Regions from separate parts of the Paenibacillus sp. 01T424 genome, predicted to be linked through region 3. Evidence: a T-box and tRNA genes for the amino acid it is inferred to sense, from the RefSeq annotation. Region 3 holds a T-box; the other regions hold tRNA genes.

Region 1 (4,185 bases), on a different contig from region 3:
TTGTCAGTCCTTACCTGAACGCGCGGAGCGTAAGCAGCAGCCATTTCGGTACAAGCTTGTTTGTACCAAATGCGGGATGGAGTATCTGCGCAAAAGGAAGATTGATCCTGCTAAATACGCTTGTGGAAAATGTCGCGGAAAATTAGTGTTAAAAGTGATTGACAATCAAAGTAGTACATGATATATTATTACTTGTCACTTTTACTTTTCCCTGATAGCTCAGTTGGTAGAGCACTCGACTGTTAATCGAGTTGTCACAGGTTCGAGTCCTGTTCGGGGAGCCAGATTTGGAGAGATACCCAAGTGGCTCAAGGGGACCCTCTGCTAAGGGGTTAGACTGCGTAAGTGGTGCGAGGGTTCGAATCCCTCTCTCTCCGCCACATTTTTCTCACAAGTGTTTGCAACGGGAAGACCGTTCATCCGGTCTTTTTTATTTGCCACAGTGGTTGCAGCATCGTGGAAATCTCATTTGAAGTGTTCTGTATGGCCCGTTGGTCAAGTGGTTAAGACACCTCCCTTTCACGGAGGTAACAGGGGTTCGAGTCCCCTACGGGTCACCAATTATTCACACAAAAAAATGTACTAGCTCTTCGGAGCTCGTTTACAATTACAGCGAGAGCCATTAGCTCAGTTGGTAGAGCACCTGACTTTTAATCAGGGTGTCGAAGGTTCGAGTCCTTCATGGCTCACCATTTTCTTGATTAAGAAGATGCGAGCGATGAACGTTCGACTTATAAATGTGCGGTAGTGGTGGAACGGCAGACACGCTATCTTGAGGGGGTAGTGTCCCATGGACGTGCAGGTTCAAATCCTGTCTACCGCACCATAACTTACTCTTTGCCGATGTATATAGGTGAACTTAGAAGGTGTCATTTTGCATGCACTTTTCTGATAGATGATGCCACTTTATATTCAGATCATAAATCTGACTAGAGAGTGGTTTTTTCGTTATAAGTTGCTCGAGCCGTGAAAACAGATGCATCATTAGAGATGAGGAGCTGTAAACATGAAAATAAACTTAAACTTTACGAACAAGGGACAAGCAGCGATTAGCAAATTTAACAACGAGGAATTGCTTGAGATTTTCGCACGGTACAGCAATACCTTAATGAAAAAATACTCAATCGAAGTAACTGTACCAGCCGAAGGCAATGAAGCGATTATCGAAAGAGGCAAATTATCAGTATTTGTGGACAAAATCGAATGTGACGTTGAAACCTTCTTCAAAGAATTGGGAAGAGACGTTAAGGTGCCGCTTAAGAAAAGACTTACGCCTGAAGACAAGTTAGACAATGTATTTAAGGCTGAAACGATTGAATCGTAAGGCTAAAATTATATTTTAAAAAACTTGAGAAAAAATGCTTGAACTTCTGATGATAAGCTGATATAATCATTTTTGTTGTCTCAAGCATATTTGTTCTCTTAGTTCCAGACGGCCCGTTGGTCAAGTGGTTAAGACACCTCCCTTTCACGGAGGTAACAGGGGTTCGAGTCCCCTACGGGTCACCATTAATCCTCAAAGTGTACCAGCTCTATGGAGCTCGTTGCAATCACACGAGAGCCATTAGCTCAGTTGGTAGAGCACCTGACTTTTAATCAGGGTGTCGAAGGTTCGAGTCCTTCATGGCTCACCATTTTCTTTGATAAGAAGATGTGAGTGAAGGATCGTACAATTTACAATGTGCGGTAGTGGTGGAACGGCAGACACGCTATCTTGAGGGGGTAGTGTCCAATGGACGTGCAGGTTCAAATCCTGTCTACCGCACCAAAGTATATAAATCGTACGGCTCTAGAGATAGAGCCGTTTTTTTGTGTGTTCTAACAAAAAAAGAAGCACTACTTATCGTCATATTTAAAAAGTGGGAATACTAGAGGTTGGAATGGTTGATTATATATTTAGACCGTTATATATTTATCGAAGTGGGGGTGTTCACATGCCGGGGGTTCATAGTAATTTAAAAGAAATCATGAGAGCTAAAGATCCAAACCTATCGATTAGGCAGCTTGCCAAAGATATTGACTATCATTTTGATTCTGTTCGGAAGATGTATAAGGATGAGATGGTTCAGTATCCGCGGGATCTGTTATGGAGGTTATGCAAATATTTTGATGTAAGTCCTGGACAGTTTATTGTAGTCGTTCATGACGATAAAGATATAGATCCGGATAAATAAAAGGGAACCCTGTACATTTTGTATAGGGTTCCCTTTACTTTTTATATGATAATTATGCGGAAGCGACTACTTCTTCGGCTTGTGCTTGCGAGATTTTAACTAACATCGCACCAGGATCGGACAAAACTTCGATGCCTTCATGGAAGGAGAGATCAGACACTAGTAAATGATCTCCTATTTTAAGGCCGCTAATATCTACCTCGAATGCGCTGAGCAGATTGTCTGGCATGCAGCGAACCTCTACTTCGTACATCTCAACTTGAAGCATTCCGCCTTCTTTGACACCTGCTGGTTCTCCGGAGAAATGAATCGTTACTTTCGAATCTAAACTCACATTCATATTCAATTGATAGAAATCAACGTGAACAATTTTATTGCTCAGCGGATCTCTTTGTATATTTTGAATTAATACTGGCTTATTCCCTTTTTCCGGAATAGCTGCATTTAAAATAGCGCGCGGGTTGTGCTTAATGACTGATAATATTTCTTTCTCAGCGACGATAACAGAAATGCTGCCGACATCCTTGCCGTATACAATAGCTGGTACCTGTCCTTGCTTTCTTAATAGATTAATCTTAGATTTGCTTAAATCGACCCGTTCGTTTAACTGGATAGTATTGCTCATCATTTGTTGCCTCCTAATCGAATGGGGTACTGTCAAACCGACAATAAAAAAGACCGATTAGCAATAGAATGTCTAATCAGCCCGCTAACGACCATATTTTCTTGTCATATGTTAATTTTATCACAAGTTCTCTACTTGTCAAATCAGTACAAATCCCGCTCGATTGACAAGAAAATATGGTCGTGTTAAGGTTTAAACAGCAGATAGGAGCGGAATTGCAAGAAATGGCAGCAACTGAAAGCTGTTAAGTGGTAACACTGGGATAGCTAAAAACCAAAAGCATATCGTTTAATCTCGGAAATAAAGACATCTTTATTTCTTTTTTTTATTGTCATTTGTAAATATTTTAAAAATAAGGGAGCGATTTCATTGAAAAAGGTTTTAATCAAGCGGAATATAGCATTTTTGGGAACGAGCTTGCCTAGAGAATGCGGATTAGCTACTTTTTCTCAGGATCTGATGAATGAGATCGAACAAATGCAAGATTTTAATGCACCACGCATGATTGCGGTTAACAACAACAAGTCCTATGCGTACGGCAATCAGGTGATGGCTCAGATTGGACAGCACAATCGTGCAGATTATAGCAAAATAGCCATTGATCTTAATCAATCCAATATCGATATGTTAGTCATTCAGCATGAGTTCGGCATTTACGGCGGGGAAAGCGGAGAATACGTTTTGGAATTGGCAGCGAAGCTCAAAATCCCGTTTATCGTTATTTTTCATACCGTATTGTCCGAACCGAGCGAGAAACAGCGTTTAATTATGAAGCAGCTGGCGGATTTAAGCTATAAGGTCATTACGATGGCCCATACCAAAATACAGGATTTGCATGAGGTTTACGGCATAACGCTTGAAAAGATAGAGATGTTCCATCATGGGGTTCCGGTAGTTGCGACCGAATCTAGAAATGAGCTTAAAGAAAGGTTCGGGTATACGAATCGGCAAATCATTTCAACATTCGGTTTTTTAAGCCCAGGCAAAGGGATTGAATATGCCATAGAGGCCATGAACGGCGTAGTGAAGAAGCACCCGGAAGCACTTTATATGATTTTAGGCAAAACGCATCCTGTTGTGAAACAAGAGGTTGGAGAAGTGTACAGGACGAAGCTGACAGATCTAGTGGAAAAGCTAGGCCTTCAGCAGCATGTTACGTTTGTTGATAAGCATCTAACGCAAGAGGAGGTTGTTCAATCTCTTGTATTGTCGGATATTTATATGACGCCTTATCTTGGCAAGGATCAAGCTGTAAGTGGAACACTAGCATTCGGAATTGGTTACGGCAGGGTGATTATTTCGACTCCGTACCGCTACGCTGTTGAGATGCTGGCTGACGGAAGAGGATTGCTCGCAGATTTCCACAATTCCGCATCATTAGAAAAT
Region 2 (4,185 bases), on a different contig from region 3:
CGACTTGTCGGATTATGTTCCAACTGTTGTTGAAGGCATTAAAGCTGCTGGTGACGGCGGATTGTATGCATTGACGCCAACTTTTAACTCTTCTGCACTATACTACAACAAAAAAATGTTTACTGAAGCTGGTGTAACTCCTCCGACAAACAAAATGGAGTGGACTGAAGTTCTTAACCTAGCACGTCAAGTGGCTAAAGGTGAAGGCGTGGACCGTAAATTTGGATTCTCCTTCAATCGTTGGTCCAACGACGGCTTTAGCAATGCGCAGTCTTATAGCCAAGCATTGCAGCTAAAAATGTGGGATGACAAAGGCGAGAAAATGCTCGTCAATAGCGATCAGTGGGAAAATGTATGGAGCACTGTTGCATCGCTGTATCAAGAAGAAGTTATTCCAACACAAGAATTTATGAATAAAATGTATGAGAAGCAAAACGCGGAAGGTGGCAATGACCCATTCTATGGTGATTTGTTCATCAAAGGCAAAATTGCGATGACGATCGGTGATTATGGTTATATCAATGAGCTTAAGAGAGCTTCGGACAACGCATCGAAAATTAAAGATTTTGAAGCTGTTGATTGGGACGTTGTGACAGTTCCCGTTTCTCCAAGCGATCCTGAAGTAGGCAGCAGTATTTCATTGAGCCAGTTGATGGGTATTAACAACAAAGCTCAAAACGATAAAGACGCTTGGGATTTCATCAAGTTCTCCAACAGCAAGGAATGGGCTAAGCTGAAATCGAGAAGTCTTTATGAAATGGTTGCACGTAAGGAATTTTTGACGCCAATCGGCGGTTTGCAGTACAACATTGACGCATTTACTTCACTTAAACCAATGCCAGCTGTAGATACGGACAAAATCTTCCGTGAGAAACCAGGTGCATGGGAAGCTCAACAACCTGGCTATGAATTGTTCCAGGCCGTAATCGAGAAGAAAAAATCGGCTCGTGAAGCACTAGCTGAGTGGGAAACACGTGGAAACGCGGTTTTGGAAAAAATTAAAAACAATCCAACTGGAGAAGGCAACGGCGGCGGAGTCGAAATTATGCCAATGCCAAGATAATTTGAAATAAGGAAAAAGCCCGTAATCGACCTCTGCGTCGTTTGCGGGCTTTTTCCTTAATATTTGTCTAACCTCGTAATAGAAAGGACTGGTAAGCGGTCCAAGAGCCGTTCTCGGTCTGATACATCAGATGTATGCGATCAATTCTCGAAGTAAGATCAATGGACTGCATGCGCAGATTTCCGAATAAATCATGCAGCTCATCAGCTGAGATTTCTTGCCCTATCGTGACATGTGGCGTGTAAACATATTTAGGCTCGACAATGGCCAGCGGACCGCTGCATACGCTCTCCTGGAGCTTCTGCATGGAAACGGTGTCTTCAAGCGCTAAATAGAGCACATGACTTACAGGGAAAAAAGTAGATACACGGTTCAAATGGATAGAGAAAGCAGGCAGCTTAGATGTGGTTTGCTCTAAATGAGCGACTGCTAGCTGCAATTCATCGTCTGACCAATCTTCTGCGTATCGTACTGTCAAATGAGCAGGCACAGCTGTGTAATGCGGATCATGGCGTCTTCGCCAGCTATTAGCGAAGTCCTGTACATGCTTTTCGGGGAAAACAACAATTCCATATAACATGGTCTTCAGCTCCTTCGAAATGACCTATTTTGAGTATACCCCATTTGCATGTATGATCCCAATTTTGGGGTATTCTAATGTATACAGCCTTTATTGGAGTGATAAGCATCAGCTTCTCCAATAAGATAGTGGAGGGATGACATGAGATGGGTATATTGGGTTCGCCTATATGAAACCAAATTTCAAGCGGGTTGTTTGGTTAGGAGAATGGAGAATGACGGTTGGATGTATGGCTATGAAACTCCGCATGAGGTAGAGGTATTTCGATCCCGAAAAGGGCGATACGGCGTGAGGTTTATACCATAAAAAATAAAAAGAAAATAAATTAGAATATTTTGCTTGACTTAAAACACACCTATATAGTATATTATTTTATGTCGCCAATTCAACTGGCTTTGCTCAAATGGATATACGTCGCGGGGTGGAGCAGCCCGGTAGCTCGTCGGGCTCATAACCCGAAGGCCGCAGGTTCAAATCCTGCCCCCGCAACCAACCTTTCGATGAATACGTTGAAATATACGTTTTTCGAGGGCCCTTAGCTCAGTTGGTTAGAGCGGTCGGCTCATAACCGATTGGTCGGGGGTTCGAGTCCCTCAGGGCCCACCATAAGCAAAACCTTTACAACATGCCGGGGTGGCGGAACTGGCAGACGCACAGGACTTAAAATCCTGCGATGGGTGACCATCGTACGGGTTCGATTCCCGTCCTCGGCATACCTCGAAGACATTGACGAGTCAATGGTTTTCACGAAGTACATAAGATGTACGAACGATAAAAGAACCTCCTTTATAGAATCTGACTTGTCAGTTCTAAACAAAGGAGGTTTTTTTATCGTTAGGTACTTAATATCTAGCAATTTAATTTAATATGTTAATTTCTAAAGCTGTTAAGTAAATTAGAGGCTGGCAGTAATTAATTTATAGCAGCTTGTCTCGCAGCATTATGGGCTAACCTATGGAGGGTATTGTTTTTCTTGTGCTTGCTTATGTATTTTATTTGTATGTGAACGCTGGGATACATATTATTTAAATGATGTAGAACTGCCAATATTTCATCTCTAGCATCTTTATGATGTGAATGAGAAAAATAATCTTTTGATAAAATGTTTGCGATTTGACTGCAATCAGTATAGATAATAGCGAATTTCGGCTCATACTCCGTCAGCGCACTTGCAAGTATTTCAAGACTGTAACGAACAGCAAGCAATTCACCGTAATTGGAACCTTCAATATGTTCCATCATAATTTTTTTGGCGGTAACGCGTATTGTTCTATTGAAGACAAAGCAACAAGCTGCTCCATGATTATTTTGCGCAACGAAACCGGAGTAATCACAATACAAACAAATCATACTCTTGTTCATAATGTTTTGTCTTAAACGGGGATTGGCATATGCTCTTTTTATTAGCAATTCTGTTGTAGTATCCACAAAATCTATCCTCCAGATTATATTCCTTCTTTCATTATTTTAATCATCGTCAAAAAAGAGATGGGCTAGTCTTCAAATGGAAAATCCTCGAAATATTTTTTACTTTAAGGATAGGCGAATGGATTAAGGTATACATCGGAGCTGATAAGCGTAAGTTTTAATAGGAATGTGTCTGAATAAGGAAGTAACATTAATGATGTAATACTGGAGGGGACTCGGCATGAAAGCAGGTTTTTGGATTCGATTAGGAGCTTCATTGCTGGATGGCATTATTATTGGCATTCCGTTAGCCATTATTTCATTATTATTTACAGGAGGATATGAAGGGAGAGATTATTTTACAGATGTGGTCTCATTCCTTTACTCGTTACTGGTTCCGGTATTTTGGAGCGGCTATACCATTGGGAAAAGGATATGCGGCGTACAGATTAGAAAGCTGGATGGCTCACCTCCAGGTATAGGTACCATGTTATTGCGTAATGTTGTCGGTGGACTCGTTTATGGATTAACATTAGGTATTGCTGTGATCGTCAGCGCCTTTATGGTCGGTTTGCGCGATGACAAAAGAGCGATTCATGATTTTATAGCAGGAACAGAAGTGGTGCATTCTGATTAAGCTGTCTTATGAGCTCGTTGCGATATCATGCAGCGGGCTTTTTTTATTATACTTTTGACATTTGCCACGATATTTAATGAGGGAACTTTTTTGCTTTCTCTATTTTGAATGAAGTAAACTAAGAGTTGTATTGAAATACCTGAGCGATAAGGGAAGTAGGTGGATGATTGATGCAGCACAAGAACGAGGAGACTTCACTTAAGCTAAGCGCGCGTCGACTCTATGCGGAGATATTCTCTTTAAAGGACACGCTTTACAATGATCTTCTAAATCGGTTTAAGGATGATGTATCACTCACGGAAAAAGCGGAGCAGTGGAAAACCGGCATAATGGCAGCTGCGATCTCTACAGCGCTTTACAGCTCTTCTCTGGGTGGAAACAAGGAGTTTCCTTATGTCTATTCCTATTTGAAAATAAAGCTTAAAACGTATCATTCTGAAGGGGAAGCGGCGATAGAGGACTGTATGACTGTCATTTCAGGCCTATTAAATGAAGCTG
Region 3 (4,185 bases):
AGATTGATCAGCATGAGAAAGAAGGATTATTTCGTGAAAATCAGCCATTCAAATTTATCATCAGCATCTACATCTTCTGCGCCAATTGCAATAACAAGCTCATGGCTGCTGCTGCTTGGCATTTTGCTAATAGCCGCTAATTTGCGAGCGCCACTAACAGCGGTTGGACCAATCGTATCTGAAATTCAGCGTTCGTTCGGCATTTCCAGTGCGCTCACTGGGCTGCTGACGACCTTGCCGCTGCTAGCATTTGCACTTATTTCTCCGCTTGCGCCACGAATGGCTCAGCGCATAAGTATGGAAAACACATTATTTATTGCAATGGTCGTGCTGACTGGCGCGATTGTAATTCGATCCCTTCCGGCGATAGCCGCTTTATTTGTTGGAACGATCTTGCTGGGCATGGCGATTGCAGTTGCAAACGTACTGCTTCCGAGCATGATAAAAAGAGATTTTCCGGCCACCGTCGGTTTAATGACTGGTTTATATTCGGTCGTGATGAATTTAGGCGCTGCTTTAGCTTCAGGTTTCAGCATTCCCATTACAGAGAAGATATCCTTGGGCTGGCAAGGTATGCTGGCCTGCTGGGCACTGCTCGCTCTAATTGCTACGATTGCATGGGTACCGCAGCTTCGTTCGTTTGCGAAGAAGGACAACAACAAAGCAGCGACGAATGGCGAGAAGAACGGAGGTCTGCTGCGCTCTGGCTTAGCTTGGAAAGTCGCATTATTTATGGGGCTTCAATCATTTTGTTTCTATGTCAACATATCATGGCTGCCTGAAATTTTGTCTGACCGCGGCATGAGTCACGTTGATGCGGGATGGATGCTGTCACTGCTGCAATTTGTCAGCTTGCCCGCGACTTTTATTATCCCTGTCATTGCGGGAAAGCAGGCAAGCCAAAGGCTGCTTGTTATTCTTACAACGATCTTGCTGCTCCTAGGATACTTAGGGCTCCTTAGCGGGAATGTGGATCTTATTCCGATTTGTATGATTTTACTCGGAATTGCCGGCGGTTCCGGCTTTAGTCTCGCAGTTATGTTTTTTGTATTGCGGACAAGCAGCACAAGGCAGTCGGCTCAGTTGTCGGGGATGGCACAGTCACTTGGTTATCTGCTTGCCGCTGCCGGACCGCTGTTGTTTGGACTCATTCATGATTTGACGAATAATTGGACTGTCTCATTAGTGATGCTAGTAGCCGTTGCCGTTATTTTTGGATATATAGGCTTCGGAGCTGGAGCGAATAAAACCATATCAGGAGCACAAGAAAAATAAATGTGTTGTGCAAATTGATTAGTGTACGCTTGAAGTTCAAGTTCGTTCTCTTGACACCGAACCGTGTGATCTTTATAATCGAAACTAACGATTTTATGCATATGGAGCGTTGAAGAGGAACAGTAATTTCGTTTGTCAGGCCTAGAGAGCCGGTGATTTATGGTGGAAGCCGGACCTGCAGCGAAATGAAGCTCGCCTTGGAGCTGTGCGATTAACGAAAGCGATGTTTACGAAACATCGTTTACGCGAAAATCACCGTTTGGCCCGCGATAAGGGCGACAAGTGAGCGATCGGCAAAGCATGTCTTTCGCTAACTAGGGTGGTACCACGGGAGAACAACCTCTCGTCCCTAGCGATAATTCGCTAGGGGCGAGAGGTTTTATGTTTTTTTGTACAATTATGCATTCAGCATTTATTTGAGAGAGGATATGAGCACATGAGTCAAGAACAGCAATTTCACGGCTATAACCCGCTTGTTGTGGAGCCGAAATGGCAGCAATTTTGGGATAAAAACAAAACGTTTCAAACGACAGAGGATGCTGAAAAACCAAAGTTTTACGCATTAGATATGTTTCCATATCCATCTGGAGCTGGCCTGCATGTAGGACATCCAGAAGGTTATACAGCGACGGATATCGTGTCTCGCTACAAAAGAATGAAAGGTTATAATGTCCTTCATCCGATGGGCTGGGATGCGTTCGGATTGCCTGCTGAGCAGCATGCGCTTGATACAGGAAAGCATCCGCGTGATATTACGTTTGTAAACATCGATAATTTCCGCAGACAAATAAAATCACTTGGCTTCTCATACGATTGGGATCGCGAGATTAGTACAACCGATCCTGAATATTATAAATGGACGCAATGGATTTTTATCCAATTGTACAACAGAGGACTCGCTTATGTTGCTGAAGTATCAGTTAACTGGTGTGAAGCTCTTGGAACGGTGCTTGCCAATGAAGAGGTTATTAACGGCCTAAGCGAGCGGGGCAATCATCCCGTTGTTCGCAAGCCTATGCGTCAGTGGATTTTGAAAATTACAGAATACGCAGATCGTTTGTTGGATGATTTGGAAGAACTGGACTGGACAGAAAGCATTAAGGATATGCAGCGCAACTGGATTGGAAAATCCAAAGGAGCTGAGGTTACCTTTGAGATTGACGGTCATGATTCCGCATTGGTCGTATTTACGACTCGTCCAGATACATTGTTTGGCGCGACTTATTGCGTACTCGCTCCTGAGCATGAGCTTGTTGCAAAAATCGTAACGGCAGAGCAAAAAGAAGCAGTTGAAGCTTATCAACTGGCAGCATCGCGCAAGAGTGATTTGGAGCGTACTGATTTGGCGAAAGACAAATCAGGCGTGTTCACAGGAGCTTATGCCATTAATCCCGTTAATGGCGTGAAAACACAAATCTGGATCGCAGATTATGTTCTTGCTGGTTATGGAACGGGTGCTATTATGGCTGTTCCAGGTCATGACGCTCGCGACTGGGAATTTGCTAAGCAATTTGATTTGCCAATCGTTGAGGTTGTGCAAGGCGGAGATGTTACGAAGGAAGCTTATGCAGGCGACGGCATTCATGTCAATTCCGATTTCTTGAACGGTTTGACGAATGAAGAAGCGATTGCGAAAATGATAGAGCATCTGGATGCGTCGGGCAAAGGAAAAGGGAAAATCACTTACCGCCTGCGCGATTGGTTGTTCAGCCGCCAGCGCTACTGGGGTGAGCCGATTCCGATCCTTCACTTGGAGGATGGTACGATGAAGACTGTTCCTGAGGATCAGCTTCCGCTTCTGCTGCCTGATGTTGATGCTATCACTCCTTCAGGAACTGGGGAATCACCGCTTGCCAGCGTTACGGAATGGGTGAACACGATCGATCCTGAAACGGGCATGAAGGCTCGCCGTGAAACGAACACGATGCCGCAATGGGCTGGCAGCTGCTGGTACTACCTGCGCTTCATCGATCCTAAAAACGACAAACAGCTTTGTTCGCCAGAGAAGCAAAAGCAATGGCTGCCGGTTGACCTTTACATCGGTGGCGCTGAGCATGCTGTACTGCATCTGCTTTACGCTCGTTTCTGGCACAAGGTGCTTTATGATATCGGCGTTGTAGATACAAAGGAGCCGTTCCATAAGCTTGTCAACCAAGGCATGATTCTTGGAAACAACAACGAAAAAATGTCCAAATCGCGTGGAAATGTTATCAATCCAGATGATATCGTAAACGAGTTTGGCGCAGATACGCTACGTATGTACGAAATGTTTATGGGTCCGCTTGAAGCAACGAAACCTTGGAATACCAATGGTGTGGAAGGAACATATCGTTTCCTTAACCGTGTATGGCGTTTGTTCGTGAACGAGGATGGCAGCTTGAATGCCAAAATCGGCAATGGCGAAACAAGTGATGCATTCAAGCGCACATGGCATCGTTCAATCAAAAAAATTACGGATGATTATGAGGGACTTCGCTTCAACACCGTAATCAGCCAGCTCATGATTTTTGTAAACGAAGCCTACAAAACAGATGTGCTTCCGCAAGCAGCAATGGAGCAATTCGTTCAATTGATTTCTCCAATTGCGCCGCATATCGCGGAAGAGCTATGGGAGAAGCTGGGACGCACGGATTCGCTTACGTATGCAGCGTTCCCGACGTTCGAAGAAGCTTGGACGGTCGATCAAGAGGTTGAGATCGTCGTACAAGTAAATGGTAAAATCGCAGATCGCATCTCCATTGCAGCTGATATGGACGTTGCTGAGATGGAAAGCATAGCGAAAGAACTTGAGAAGGTGCAAGAGCTGATTGCCGGCAAAACAATCCGTAAAGTCATTGCGGTAAAAGGCAAGCTAGTTAATATCGTTGCTAATTAAGACAAACAGAAGAGGTGAGCGGGCATTAGCTGAAG

Evidence for each region. The T-box of region 3 lies ahead of leuS (leucine--tRNA ligase). A T-box ahead of a tRNA ligase gene usually reads a tRNA of that ligase, here a tRNA-Leu.
Region 1: it encodes a tRNA-Leu, which carries the amino acid that the T-box ahead of leuS (leucine--tRNA ligase) is inferred to sense. The anticodon was not compared.
Region 2: it encodes a tRNA-Leu, which carries the amino acid that the T-box ahead of leuS (leucine--tRNA ligase) is inferred to sense. The anticodon was not compared.

The regions. Positions count from the first base shown of each region.
Region 1 covers NZ_JBFTPZ010000001.1:477,403-481,587, reverse strand. The annotation lists gene AC1DPK_RS02015 (SprT family protein) at 1-181, shown strand, start outside; tRNA gene AC1DPK_RS02010 (tRNA-Asn) at 209-284, shown strand; tRNA gene AC1DPK_RS02005 (tRNA-Ser) at 290-380, shown strand; tRNA gene AC1DPK_RS02000 (tRNA-Glu) at 486-560, shown strand; tRNA gene AC1DPK_RS01995 (tRNA-Lys) at 617-692, shown strand; tRNA gene AC1DPK_RS01990 (tRNA-Leu) at 742-826, shown strand; gene AC1DPK_RS01985 (hypothetical protein) at 1,007-1,324, shown strand; tRNA gene AC1DPK_RS01980 (tRNA-Glu) at 1,435-1,509, shown strand; tRNA gene AC1DPK_RS01975 (tRNA-Lys) at 1,559-1,634, shown strand; tRNA gene AC1DPK_RS01970 (tRNA-Leu) at 1,684-1,768, shown strand; gene AC1DPK_RS01965 (helix-turn-helix domain-containing protein) at 1,935-2,174, shown strand; gene AC1DPK_RS01960 (50S ribosomal protein L25) at 2,227-2,802, opposite strand; gene AC1DPK_RS01955 (glycosyltransferase family 4 protein) at 3,169-4,185, shown strand, end outside.
Region 2 covers NZ_JBFTPZ010000008.1:98,512-102,696, forward strand. The annotation lists gene AC1DPK_RS09275 (ABC transporter substrate-binding protein) at 1-1,063, shown strand, start outside; gene AC1DPK_RS09280 (2'-5' RNA ligase family protein) at 1,131-1,643, opposite strand; tRNA gene AC1DPK_RS09285 (tRNA-Met) at 2,059-2,135, shown strand; tRNA gene AC1DPK_RS09290 (tRNA-Ile) at 2,173-2,249, shown strand; tRNA gene AC1DPK_RS09295 (tRNA-Leu) at 2,271-2,356, shown strand; gene AC1DPK_RS09300 (RNase H family protein) at 2,556-3,071, opposite strand; gene AC1DPK_RS09305 (RDD family protein) at 3,292-3,687, shown strand; gene AC1DPK_RS09310 (hypothetical protein) at 3,858-4,185, shown strand, end outside.
Region 3 covers NZ_JBFTPZ010000026.1:9,205-13,389, forward strand. The annotation lists gene AC1DPK_RS19225 (CynX/NimT family MFS transporter) at 85-1,275, shown strand; T-box leader at 1,376-1,629, shown strand; gene leuS (leucine--tRNA ligase) at 1,712-4,150, shown strand.